3 regions of the Streptomyces sp. NPDC059355 genome follow, and region 3 is predicted to be linked to each of the others. Evidence: riboswitches for the same ligand, from Rfam matches in the RefSeq annotation. Region 3 holds a riboswitch; each other region holds the start of a gene.

Region 1 (3,267 bases), on a different contig from region 3:
TGCCTTGATTCCCTGCCCTGGGTGCAGCCAGAAGCCCGGGTGGTGCCGGATGCAGATCCGCGTCAACCACAGAATGATCCGCCCGTCCCGTGGTCCCCGACCGTCATTGCCTTGCTCCTCAGCACCCCACCGATGAATTCCAGTCGCAGCCCCTCCTCCTCGCGGGCCGCTATCCGGGCGAGGTGCTCGAACACTGCGGTCGTCATGTGGGGCCGGTCGGGCATCACGGTCATGCCTCGCTCGCCTTCCTCGACGGTGCCGTCTCCGACGACAGCGCCGGGCACCGGCAGCCGTCCGGCACACTCGACCGCATGGACATCGTGATCAGGGAAGCTCTGGCGGCGGAGTACGGGACGCTCGGGGAAATCACCGCGCAGGCCTACCTCGGGGACGGGTTCCTGACGTTCGGCGAGGACGACCCGTACCTCGCTCGGCTGCGCGACGTGGCCGGGCGTGCCGCCGACGGGGTGATACTCGTCGCCGCGACGGGCGACGGCCGGCTCCTCGGCGGGGTGGCCTTCGCCGCGCCCGGGAGCCCGCTGTGCGACATCGCCGGACCCGACGAGGCCGAGTTCCGGATGCTGGCCGTCGCCCGGGAGGGCCGCGGGCGCGGCGCCGGGGAGGCTCTGGTGCGGGCCTGCGCGGACCGCGCCCGGGCCGTCGAGGGCGTACGGCGCCTCGTGCTGTCCACCACGGACGACATGGCCGGCGCCCACCGGATCTACGAACGGCTCGGTTTCGTGCGCACGCCGGAACGGGACTGGGAGCCCGTCCCCGGCCTCCCTCTGCGCACGTACGGTCTCGAACTGTAGCCACGCCGACACAACATCTAGGGGGTCGCGCATGAAGGGGCCCCCACATGTATGCTCGTCCTCGCTGTCGTCGCAGGGGAATCCGGTGCGAATCCGGAACTGTCCCGCAACGGTATGAAGTACACCCATTGGTGTCACCGCAAGTCCGATGACCTGCCGACAGTACGCCCGGCTCGACCGAACCGGGTGTCGATACGTCCGGGCCTCGCGGTTGGGCCGGTGGACGCCGCGCGGTGCTGCCCCGTCATGCCCGCACGCGCCCGCTCGCGCCCGCACCGCAGGTGTCCCGGAGCCGAGCGAGGGAGAGCTCCCCCCGTGACCATCGCGCCTTCCGCACCGCGCGCCGAGTCCGACCCGTCCGACACCGGAATCGAGACCGGGGGACCTGGGGCCGCACTGCTGCGTACCCTCACCGAGCTGACGGCCGACCTCCCCGACACCGACCCGGGCCGGGTCGCCGCCGCCGCGCTCCGCGGGCGCAGCGCCGCCGCCGACGAGGCCGAACTGCGCGGGCTGGCCACGGAGGCCGCGGCCGGTCTGATCTCCGAGGACCCGGCGTACTCCCGGCTCGCCGCCCGGCTGCTGACGCTGGCCGTCGCCGAGGAAGCCGCCGGCCAGGGGGCCACCTCCTTCTCCTCCTGCGTAGCGGTGGGCCACCGCGAGGGCCTGATCGCGGACCGCACCGCCGAGTTCGTGGCGCTGCACGCGAACCGCCTGGACGCGCTGGTCGACCACACGCTGGCCGAGGGCGCCGACGACCGCTTCGGCTTCTTCGGTCTGCGCACCCTGCACAGCCGCTACCTGCTGCGCCACCCGATCACCCGCCAGGTGATCGAGACCCCGCAGCACTTCATGCTCCGCGTGGCCTGCGGCCTCGCCGAGAACGACAGTGTCCAGGCCGTCGAGGAAGTGGCCTCGCTCTACCGGCTGATGAGCCGCCTCGACTACCTGCCGTCCTCCCCCACGCTCTTCAACTCCGGCACCCGGCACCCGCAGATGTCCTCCTGCTACCTGCTGGACTCCCCGCTGGACGAGCTCGACTCGATCTACGACCGCTACCACCAGGTCGCGCGTCTGTCGAAGCACGCCGGCGGCATCGGTCTCTCGTACTCGCGCATCCGCGCCCGCGGTTCGCTGATCCGCGGTACGAACGGCCACTCCAACGGCATCGTGCCGTTCCTGAAGACCCTCGACGCCTCCGTCGCCGCCGTGAACCAGGGCGGCCGCCGCAAGGGCGCCGCCGCGGTCTACCTGGAGACCTGGCACGCGGACATCGAGGAGTTCCTGGAGCTCCGCGACAACACGGGCGAGGACCAGCGCCGTACGCACAACCTGAACCTGGCGCACTGGGTGCCGGACGAGTTCATGCGCCGCGTGAACGCGGACGCCGACTGGTCGCTGTTCTCCCCGGCCGACGTGCCCGAGCTGGTCGACCTGTGGGGCGACGAGTTCGACGCCGCGTACCACAAGGCCGAGGCCGCGGGCCTCGCCCGCAAGACCATGCCCGCCCGCGACCTGTACGGCCGGATGATGCGCACCCTCGCGCAGACCGGCCAGGGCTGGATGACCTTCAAGGACGCCTCCAACCGCACGGCGAACCAGACCGCCGAGCCGGGCAGCGTCGTCCACTCCTCGAACCTGTGCACCGAGATCATCGAGGTCACCGACGACGGCGAGACCGCCGTCTGCAACCTGGGCTCGGTCAACCTGGGCGCGTTCGTCCTCACCGAGACCGGTGAGATCGACTGGGAGCGGCTGGACGAGACCGTCCGTACGGCCGTCACCTTCCTCGACCGCGTCGTGGACATCAACTTCTACCCGACCGAGCAGGCCGGCCGCTCCAACGCCCGCTGGCGTCCGGTGGGCCTGGGCGCGATGGGCCTGCAGGACGTCTTCTTCAAGCTGAAGCTGCCGTTCGACTCCCCCGAGGCGAAGGCGCTGTCCACCAAGCTCTCCGAGCGCATCATGCTGGCCGCGTACGAGGCCTCCTGCGACCTCGCCGAGCGCAGCGGCCCGCTCCCGGCCTGGGAGCAGACCCGCACCGCCCGCGGCGTCCTGCACCCGGACCACTACGACGTCCAGCTGAACTGGCCCGAGCGCTGGGACGCGCTGCGCGCCCGCGTCGCGGAGTCCGGCATGCGCAACTCGCTGCTGCTGGCCATCGCGCCGACGGCGACGATCGCCTCGATCGCCGGCGTGTACGAGTGCATCGAGCCGCAGGTCTCCAACCTCTTCAAGCGCGAGACGCTCAGCGGTGAGTTCCTCCAGGTCAACGGCTACCTGGTGGAGGAGCTGAAGAAGCTCGGCGTGTGGGACTCCCAGACCCGCGAGGCGCTGCGCGACTCGTCCGGCTCCGTCCAGGGCTTCGGCTGGATCCCGGCCGAGGTGCGCGAGCTGTACCGCACGGCGTGGGAGATCCCGCAGCGCGGTCTGATCGACATGGCGGCGGCCCGTA
Region 2 (3,267 bases), on a different contig from region 3:
GAAGGCGAACAGCAGCACGCCGAGGGAGGCCGCCGAGGTCCGCAGGAGCAGCTCCGCGGCGTGCCGGGGGCCGTCGGGTGCGAGCGAGACGAACCCGGCCGGGCCGCCGACGGCGACCAGGAGCGGCAGCGCGCCGGTGAAGCAGAAGCCCAGCGGGATCCGGAAGGCCCGCCACAGCTGCCGCCCGGCCACGCCGGCCGGGCCGAGCAGCACGGCGAGGGTGGCGGCGGCGACCAGCGGCCCGCCGGGCCAGGGCGGCAGGCACACGGCGGTGACCGTCAGCCCGAGCCCCAGCAGGGCCTTCTCCAGCGGATGCCGGCGCCGCCACCGGCTGCCGTGCGCCGCCACGTCGATCGGCAGCACCGCCTACGACTCCGCGGCGGCCGTGTCGGACGCCCCGGCGGTATCCGGAGCACCCGCGGCGGCGGCGAGCGCGGCGCCCTGGCGGCGGCCCTGGCGGACGCCGAAGTAGTACGCGAGCACGCCCGCGCCCAGGGCCGCCTGGAGGGCGAACAGGGCCGACTCCACCTCCCCGGAGGGGGGTTCGTACAGCGGCGAGAACCAGGGCTCGTAGTCCGGCCTCAGCTCGGTGATGGCCGTCTCCGCCTGCGCGTCGGCGCCCGTGAAGGGCTCCTCCTTGCCCTCGCCCATCCCGAGCGCGATCGGCAGTACGGCCAGCGCCGCCACCAGGAGCAGCAGCAGGCCGTTGATCTTCGTGTTCCGGCTCATGCCCATCAGAGCGCCGCCTTCCGCTCGCTCTGCCCGCTGCGCCCGCTCAGCTTCGCCACGCCCAGCCGGACCAGGTCCGACTTGCTCGACTGCATCAGCAGCCGCATCACGAGCACCGTCAGCAGCCCCTCGCTCACCGCGAGCGGGATCTGGGTCACGGCGAAGATGCCCCCGAACTTCGCGAGCGCGCCGGGGAATCCGGTACCCGGGTCCGGGAAGGCCAGCGCCAGCTGCACGGAGGTCACGCAGTAGGTGACCAGGTCGGCGAAGAAGGCGCCGAAGAAGACGGTCGCCATCAGCGGGACGCCGAAGCGCTTCAGCAGCAGGTAGACCCCGTACCCCGCCCACGGTCCGGCGATCGCCATCGAGAAGACGTTCGCGCCGAGGGTGGTCAGACCGCCGTGCGCCAGCAGCAGCGCCTGGAAGAGCAGGGTGATCGTGCCGAGCACCGCCATGACCGGCGGCCGGAACAGGATCGCCCCGAGTCCGGTCCCCGTGGGGTGCGAGCAACTGCCCGTCACGGACGGGATCTTCAGCGCGGACAGGACGAAGGTGAATGCTCCGGACGCCCCGAGCAGCAGCGTGCTCTCCGGGTTCGCCTTCACCTCACGGGTGAGGGCGCGGACACCGTGGACGACGAACGGAGCGGACGCGGCGCCCCAGGCGACCGCGTGCAACGGGGGCAGGAACCCCTCGGCTATGTGCATGTGTGGGGAGACCTCTCCAGCACCTCGTGGATGGACGACGCGCCCCGGCCGGTCTCCTGGCTCACGGGTGCTGATGCCCTGGCTCCGCCTTCCCGGGCGGTGCGGAACCTCCCGCGCCGCCCAGTGGCTTCCCGATGGGGGCACCTCCCGGACGGAGTCTGGGGGAGAGTGGAGCCGGACTTCCCGTTCACAGTGGCGAGGGCCGCACCGGTTTCCCACCGGTTTCCCGAACACCAAGGCTCACTGACCCTAGTCGGACGGACGGACCTGCACCAACCCCGGTCCGGACGCCCGGACGCCCGAACGGCTGCCGTCCGCTGGCGGCCCCGGCCGCCGCCGCGCAGGCTGGCGGCGTGCCCGCCGACTTCGACTACTCCGACCTGACCGCCGTCTACGTCAACTGCACCCTCAAGCGCTCGCCCGAGACCAGCAACACCGAGGGCCTGATCGACCGGAGCCGCGCCGTCATGGCGGCGGCCGGCGCCCGGACCTCGCTCATCCGCGCCGTCGACCACGACATCGCCACCGGTGTCTGGCCCGACATGACCGAGCACGGCTGGGAAAGCGACCAGTGGCCCGTCCTCTACAGCCAGATCATGGACGCCGACATCCTCGTGCTGTGCGGCCCGATCTGGCTCGGCGACAACAGCTCCGTGATGAAGCAGGTCATCGAGCGGCTCTACGCCTGCTCCTCGATCCTGAACGAGCGGGGCCAGTACGCCTATTACGGCCGCGTCGGCGGCGCGCTCGTCACCGGCAACGAGGACGGCGTGAAGCACTGCGCGATGAACGTCCTCTACAGCCTCCAGCACCTCGGCTACGCGATCCCGCCGCAGGCCGACGCCGGCTGGATCGGCGAGGCCGGGCCCGGGCCCTCGTACCTCGACCCCGGTTCGGGCGGACCCGAAAACGACTTCACCAACCGCAACACCACCTTCATGTCCTGGAACCTCATGCACCTGGCCGCCCTGCTCAAGCGCGGGGGCGGCATCCCGGCGCACGGCAACCAGCGCTCGGAGTGGGACGCCGGCTGCCGCTTCGACTTCCCGAACCCCGACTACCGCTAGGTCGTGTCGTCAAAGTCCCGTCTGGCCGGCGGGTGCCCGGCGGCACCCGCCCGCCCTCCGCCCTCATCGGCACACGTTGCGGTGCGCGACGTCCAGCACGAAGCGCTCGGGCCCGTGCAGCTTGAAGGAGCTGAAGGAGGGCCTGCCCTCGAAGGCGGCGCCGAAGGTCACGTAACCCTCGAAGTCGCCGGTCAGGGCGAGCCCCTTCAGCTGCGGCAGATGGATCTTGACCAGCTTCGGCCCGCGGTACGTGCTGTCGCCCGCGCGGTCGTGCGCCGCGGCGGGATGCAGCCGGATCTGAAGGAAGTGCTTCCCGGCCAGCGGGACGGGTGCGCCGGACCCGTCGTGGACCAGCCGCGGGACGCGGGTGACGGTGGCCTGGGGCACGTATCCCCGCAGGTCGATGACGATGCGGTCGTACGTGCAGTGCCCGCCCCAGCGGGCGTTCACGACGAGCGGCGTGGGCCGGACGGCGGCCGAGGCCGGCGCGGCGAGGGTGATCCCGGCGGTGAGCAGCGCACCTGTGGCGAGGGCCACGAGCTGCCGGCGGCGGAGATGGTTCATGACGTCCCCCTGATTCTTCAGAGGCGGGGACCGGTGTCACTGCTGAGGACACTCCCCGGCAGGCTCATGGTTGCACCCAGACCGCATCAAACCAAAAGAAATAATCCCAAATTGGACCCTATCGGGGCAGGAGGGTGCTCAGCTCGGCGTCGAGGTCGTAGTGCCGCCGTTCCTCGCCCCGCGGCACCAGAGTGACCAGC
Region 3 (3,267 bases):
CCCGTCGGCGGTGGCGACCACGTCCGCCCAGGCGGTGCCGCGGGGGTGCCCGCACCGGCGTTCGCAGCCGGACCAGTGCACGGGCAGCGGCCGGGTCCCCTGCGGGTGCGCGTGCGGCTGCGGCTGTGCCTGCGCTACGACGGCCCGCGCGTCGGCGCGTACGTCCGCGCGGGATTTCGCGCAACCCGGCCGTCCCGTACAGGCGGTGACGGACCGCCAGGGATCGGCGGGGCCGGTCACGAGCCCGGCCCCGGCGAGCCCGGCGAGGGCGTCCTCGGCGGCACGGGCGGGCAGGCCGGGAACGACGATCCCGCGCCAAGGGGTCAGACGGACACGGCCCGTGAGGCCGGCCAGGCGGCGCCACTGCGCGGTGGTCAGGCGGCCCAGCGGCGCGAACACGCTGAGCGCCGCGGTGCCCTCGGGCCCTTCCACCACGCCCGGTTCGGGGGCCGCCGCGCGCGGGCCGGCTGAGCCCCGTACGACGGAGGCCGGGATCCCGGCGGCGGTCAGACGGTCCCCCAACCCGCCGGAACGCAGGGCCTGTTCGGCGGGCAGCTCGGACACCCGCCAGGCCCGGGTACCGGCCCGGCGGACGGCGTCCAGGAAGTACGAGGCGGCGGCGAGCGCGGCCCGCGGCCCATCGGCGGCGGCCACGAGCAGGGCGTCCGCGGGGTCGGCGGTCCACAGCAGGGCCCGCTCCCCGTCCCGGACCGCGGCCAGGTTCACATCGGCGTCGAGCGAGGTCACGTCCCCGCGTCCGTCGTCGAGGGCGAACAGGAAGCGCCCGGACAGCCCGGCCGCCGCCCCGCTCGCGCACAGCAGCCGGTCCAGCTCCGCGACCCAGGGCGCCACATCGGGCAGACCGCGCCGGTCCAGGCCGGTCAGCGGCGAGGCGACGATGTTGCGGACCCGCTCGTGGGTGGGCGCGGGCAGCAGCCCGGCGCGTACGAGCACGCCCTGCAGCTCGCCCCCGCAGCTCGCGCCGAGCCCGCGCAGCTGGGCGTTCCCGCGCGAGGTGAGGTCGATGTGCCCGTCGCCGAGCCGGTCCGCCGCATCGGCCAGCGCCAGGGCCGCGTCCGCGTCGAGCATCCCGCCGGGTATCCGGATCCGGGCCAGGTACCCGTCGTCCGCCGCGTGCAGCCGCAGCGCACCGGGGCAGGCGTCACCGCGGTCACGTATGACCGGTTCGTCCCGCGATACGGCGGAAGGGGGCTGGGGCGGCATGGCGGCGAGCATACCCACGATTCACCGCCCCCGGCCTGTGTCCGTCACCACCCGCCCCGTACGCCCCGCCCTCCGCCCGACCTGCCCCGATCCGCTCCCCGGGCGCGGCCACCCCCACTCCCGGCCGGCGAGAACGCCGCCTAAGATGACCACCGGCGGAGCCACGTGGCCCGCTGGGAGGAAGCCCGGTGCGAATCCGGCGCGGTCCCGCCACTGTGAACCCCGCGGAGCGATCCGCCGGGTGAGTCAGGAACTCCCGCTGTCCTCACTGCCCGGGGCGCGGAAACCCCGAGGAAGGCATGCCGCCGCATGATCCTGCTGCTGTCGACGTCCGACACCGATCTGCTCAGCGCCCGCGCCGCGGACGGCCCCGTGCCGTACCGGTTCGCGAACCCCTCCCGCCTTCCCCTCGACGACCTCCCCGCCCTGCTCGACGGCGTCGACCTGGTCGTCGTACGCCTCCTGGGCGGCCTGCGCGCCTGGCAGGACGGCCTGGACCTGCTCCTGGCGCCGGCCCAGACCCGCCCGGTGGTCGTCCTCACCGGCGAACAGGCCCCGGACGCCCAGCTGATGGAGGCCTCGACGGTCCCGATCGGCATCGCGGCCGAGGCGCACGGCTACCTCGCCCACGGCGGCCCCGCCAACCTGGACCAGCTGGCGCGCTTCCTCTCCGACACCGTGCTGCTCACCGGCCACGGCTTCGAGCCGCCCGCCGCGGCGCCCACCTGGGGCCCGCTGGAGCGCACCCCGGTGCGCCCGTACGGCCCGCGCATCGCGGTGCTGTACTACCGCGCCCACCAGATGAGCGGCAACACCGCCTTCGTGCACGCGCTGTGCGACGCGATCGTGGAGACCGGCGGGACGCCCGTACCGCTGTACGTGTCCTCCCTGCGCGCCCCCGAGCCGGAGCTCATCGCCCGGCTGGAGTCGGCGGACGCGATCGTCACCACGGTGCTCGCGGCCGGCGGCACCAAGCCCGCGACGGCCTCGGCCGGCGGCGACGACGAGTCCTGGGACGCGGGCGCGCTCGCCGGGCTCGGCGTGCCGATCCTGCAGGCCCTGTGCCTGACCGGCTCGCGCAGCGCCTGGGAGGAGAACGACGAGGGCCTCTCCCCGCTCGACGCCGCGACGCAGGTCGCCGTGCCCGAGTTCGACGGCCGCCTGATCACCGTCCCGTTCTCCTTCAAGGAGTTCGACGAGGACGGCCTGCCCGCGTACGTGGCCGACCCGGAGCGCGCCGCCCGCGTGGCCGGCATCGCCGTCCGGCACGCCCGGCTGCGGCACATCGAGCGGCGCGACAAGAAGGTCGCGCTCGTCCTCTCCGCGTACCCCACCAAGCACTCCCGCATCGGCAACGCGGTCGGCCTCGACACCCCGGCCAGCGCCGTGGAGCTGCTGCGCACCCTCATCGCGGGCGGATACGACTTCGGCCCCGTCGAGGACGTCCCGGGCCTGGTCTCGGGCGACGGCGACGAGCTGATCCGCGCCCTGATCGCGGCCGGCGGCCACGACCAGGACTGGCTGACCGAGGAACAGCTGGCCCGCAACCCGGTCCGCATCCCGGCCGCCGACTACAAGCGGTGGTTCGCCGAGCTCCCCGCCGAACTGCGCGAAAGCGTCGAGGAGCACTGGGGCGAGGCCCCGGGCAACATGTTCGTGGACCGCTCGGCCAACCCGGAGGGCGACATCGTCCTCGCGGCGCTGCGCCGCGGGAACCTGCTCATCCTGATCCAGCCGCCGCGCGGTTTCGGCGAGAACCCGATCGCGATCTACCACGACCCGGACCTGCCGCCCTCGCACCACTACCTGGCCGCGTACCGCTGGATCCAGGCGCGCGCGGAGGACGGCGGTTTCGGCGCCGACGCGATGATCCACCTGGGCAAGCACGGCAACCTGGAGTGGCTGCCGGGCAAGAACGCCGGCCTGTCGGCGGCCTGCGCGCCCGATGCCGCGCTCGGCGACCTGCCGCTGATCTACCCGTTCCTGGTCAACGACCCGGGCGAGGGCACCCAGGCCAAGCGGCGCGTGCACGCCACCCTGGTC

Evidence for each region. Region 3 has a riboswitch for cobalamin ahead of cobN (cobaltochelatase subunit CobN). Riboswitches for the same ligand answer to the same signal wherever they lie in the genome.
Region 1: it holds a riboswitch for cobalamin, as region 3 does, so the genes downstream of both, ACFXGI_RS11180 (ribonucleoside-diphosphate reductase subunit alpha) here and cobN (cobaltochelatase subunit CobN) in region 3, are expected to answer to the same signal.
Region 2: it holds a riboswitch for cobalamin, as region 3 does, so the genes downstream of both, ACFXGI_RS19250 (energy-coupling factor ABC transporter permease) here and cobN (cobaltochelatase subunit CobN) in region 3, are expected to answer to the same signal.

What each region holds. Positions count from the first base shown of each region.
Region 1 is NZ_JBHYXN010000009.1:31,504-34,770, forward strand. It holds partial or broken gene ACFXGI_RS11170 (Uma2 family endonuclease) at 1-233, opposite strand, end outside; gene ACFXGI_RS11175 (GNAT family N-acetyltransferase) at 312-812, shown strand; cobalamin riboswitch at 847-988, shown strand; gene ACFXGI_RS11180 (ribonucleoside-diphosphate reductase subunit alpha) at 1,128-3,267, shown strand, end outside.
Region 2 is NZ_JBHYXN010000018.1:145,699-148,965, forward strand. It holds gene cbiQ (cobalt ECF transporter T component CbiQ) at 1-363, opposite strand, end outside; gene ACFXGI_RS19245 (energy-coupling factor ABC transporter substrate-binding protein) at 367-729, opposite strand; gene ACFXGI_RS19250 (energy-coupling factor ABC transporter permease) at 735-1,436, opposite strand; cobalamin riboswitch at 1,465-1,689, opposite strand; gene ACFXGI_RS19255 (flavodoxin family protein) at 1,790-2,503, shown strand; gene ACFXGI_RS19260 (hypothetical protein) at 2,567-3,067, opposite strand; gene ACFXGI_RS19265 (SsgA family sporulation/cell division regulator) at 3,186-3,267, opposite strand, start outside.
Region 3 is NZ_JBHYXN010000042.1:30,160-33,426, reverse strand. It holds gene cobG (precorrin-3B synthase) at 1-1,224, opposite strand, end outside; cobalamin riboswitch at 1,364-1,500, shown strand; gene cobN (cobaltochelatase subunit CobN) at 1,534-3,267, shown strand, end outside.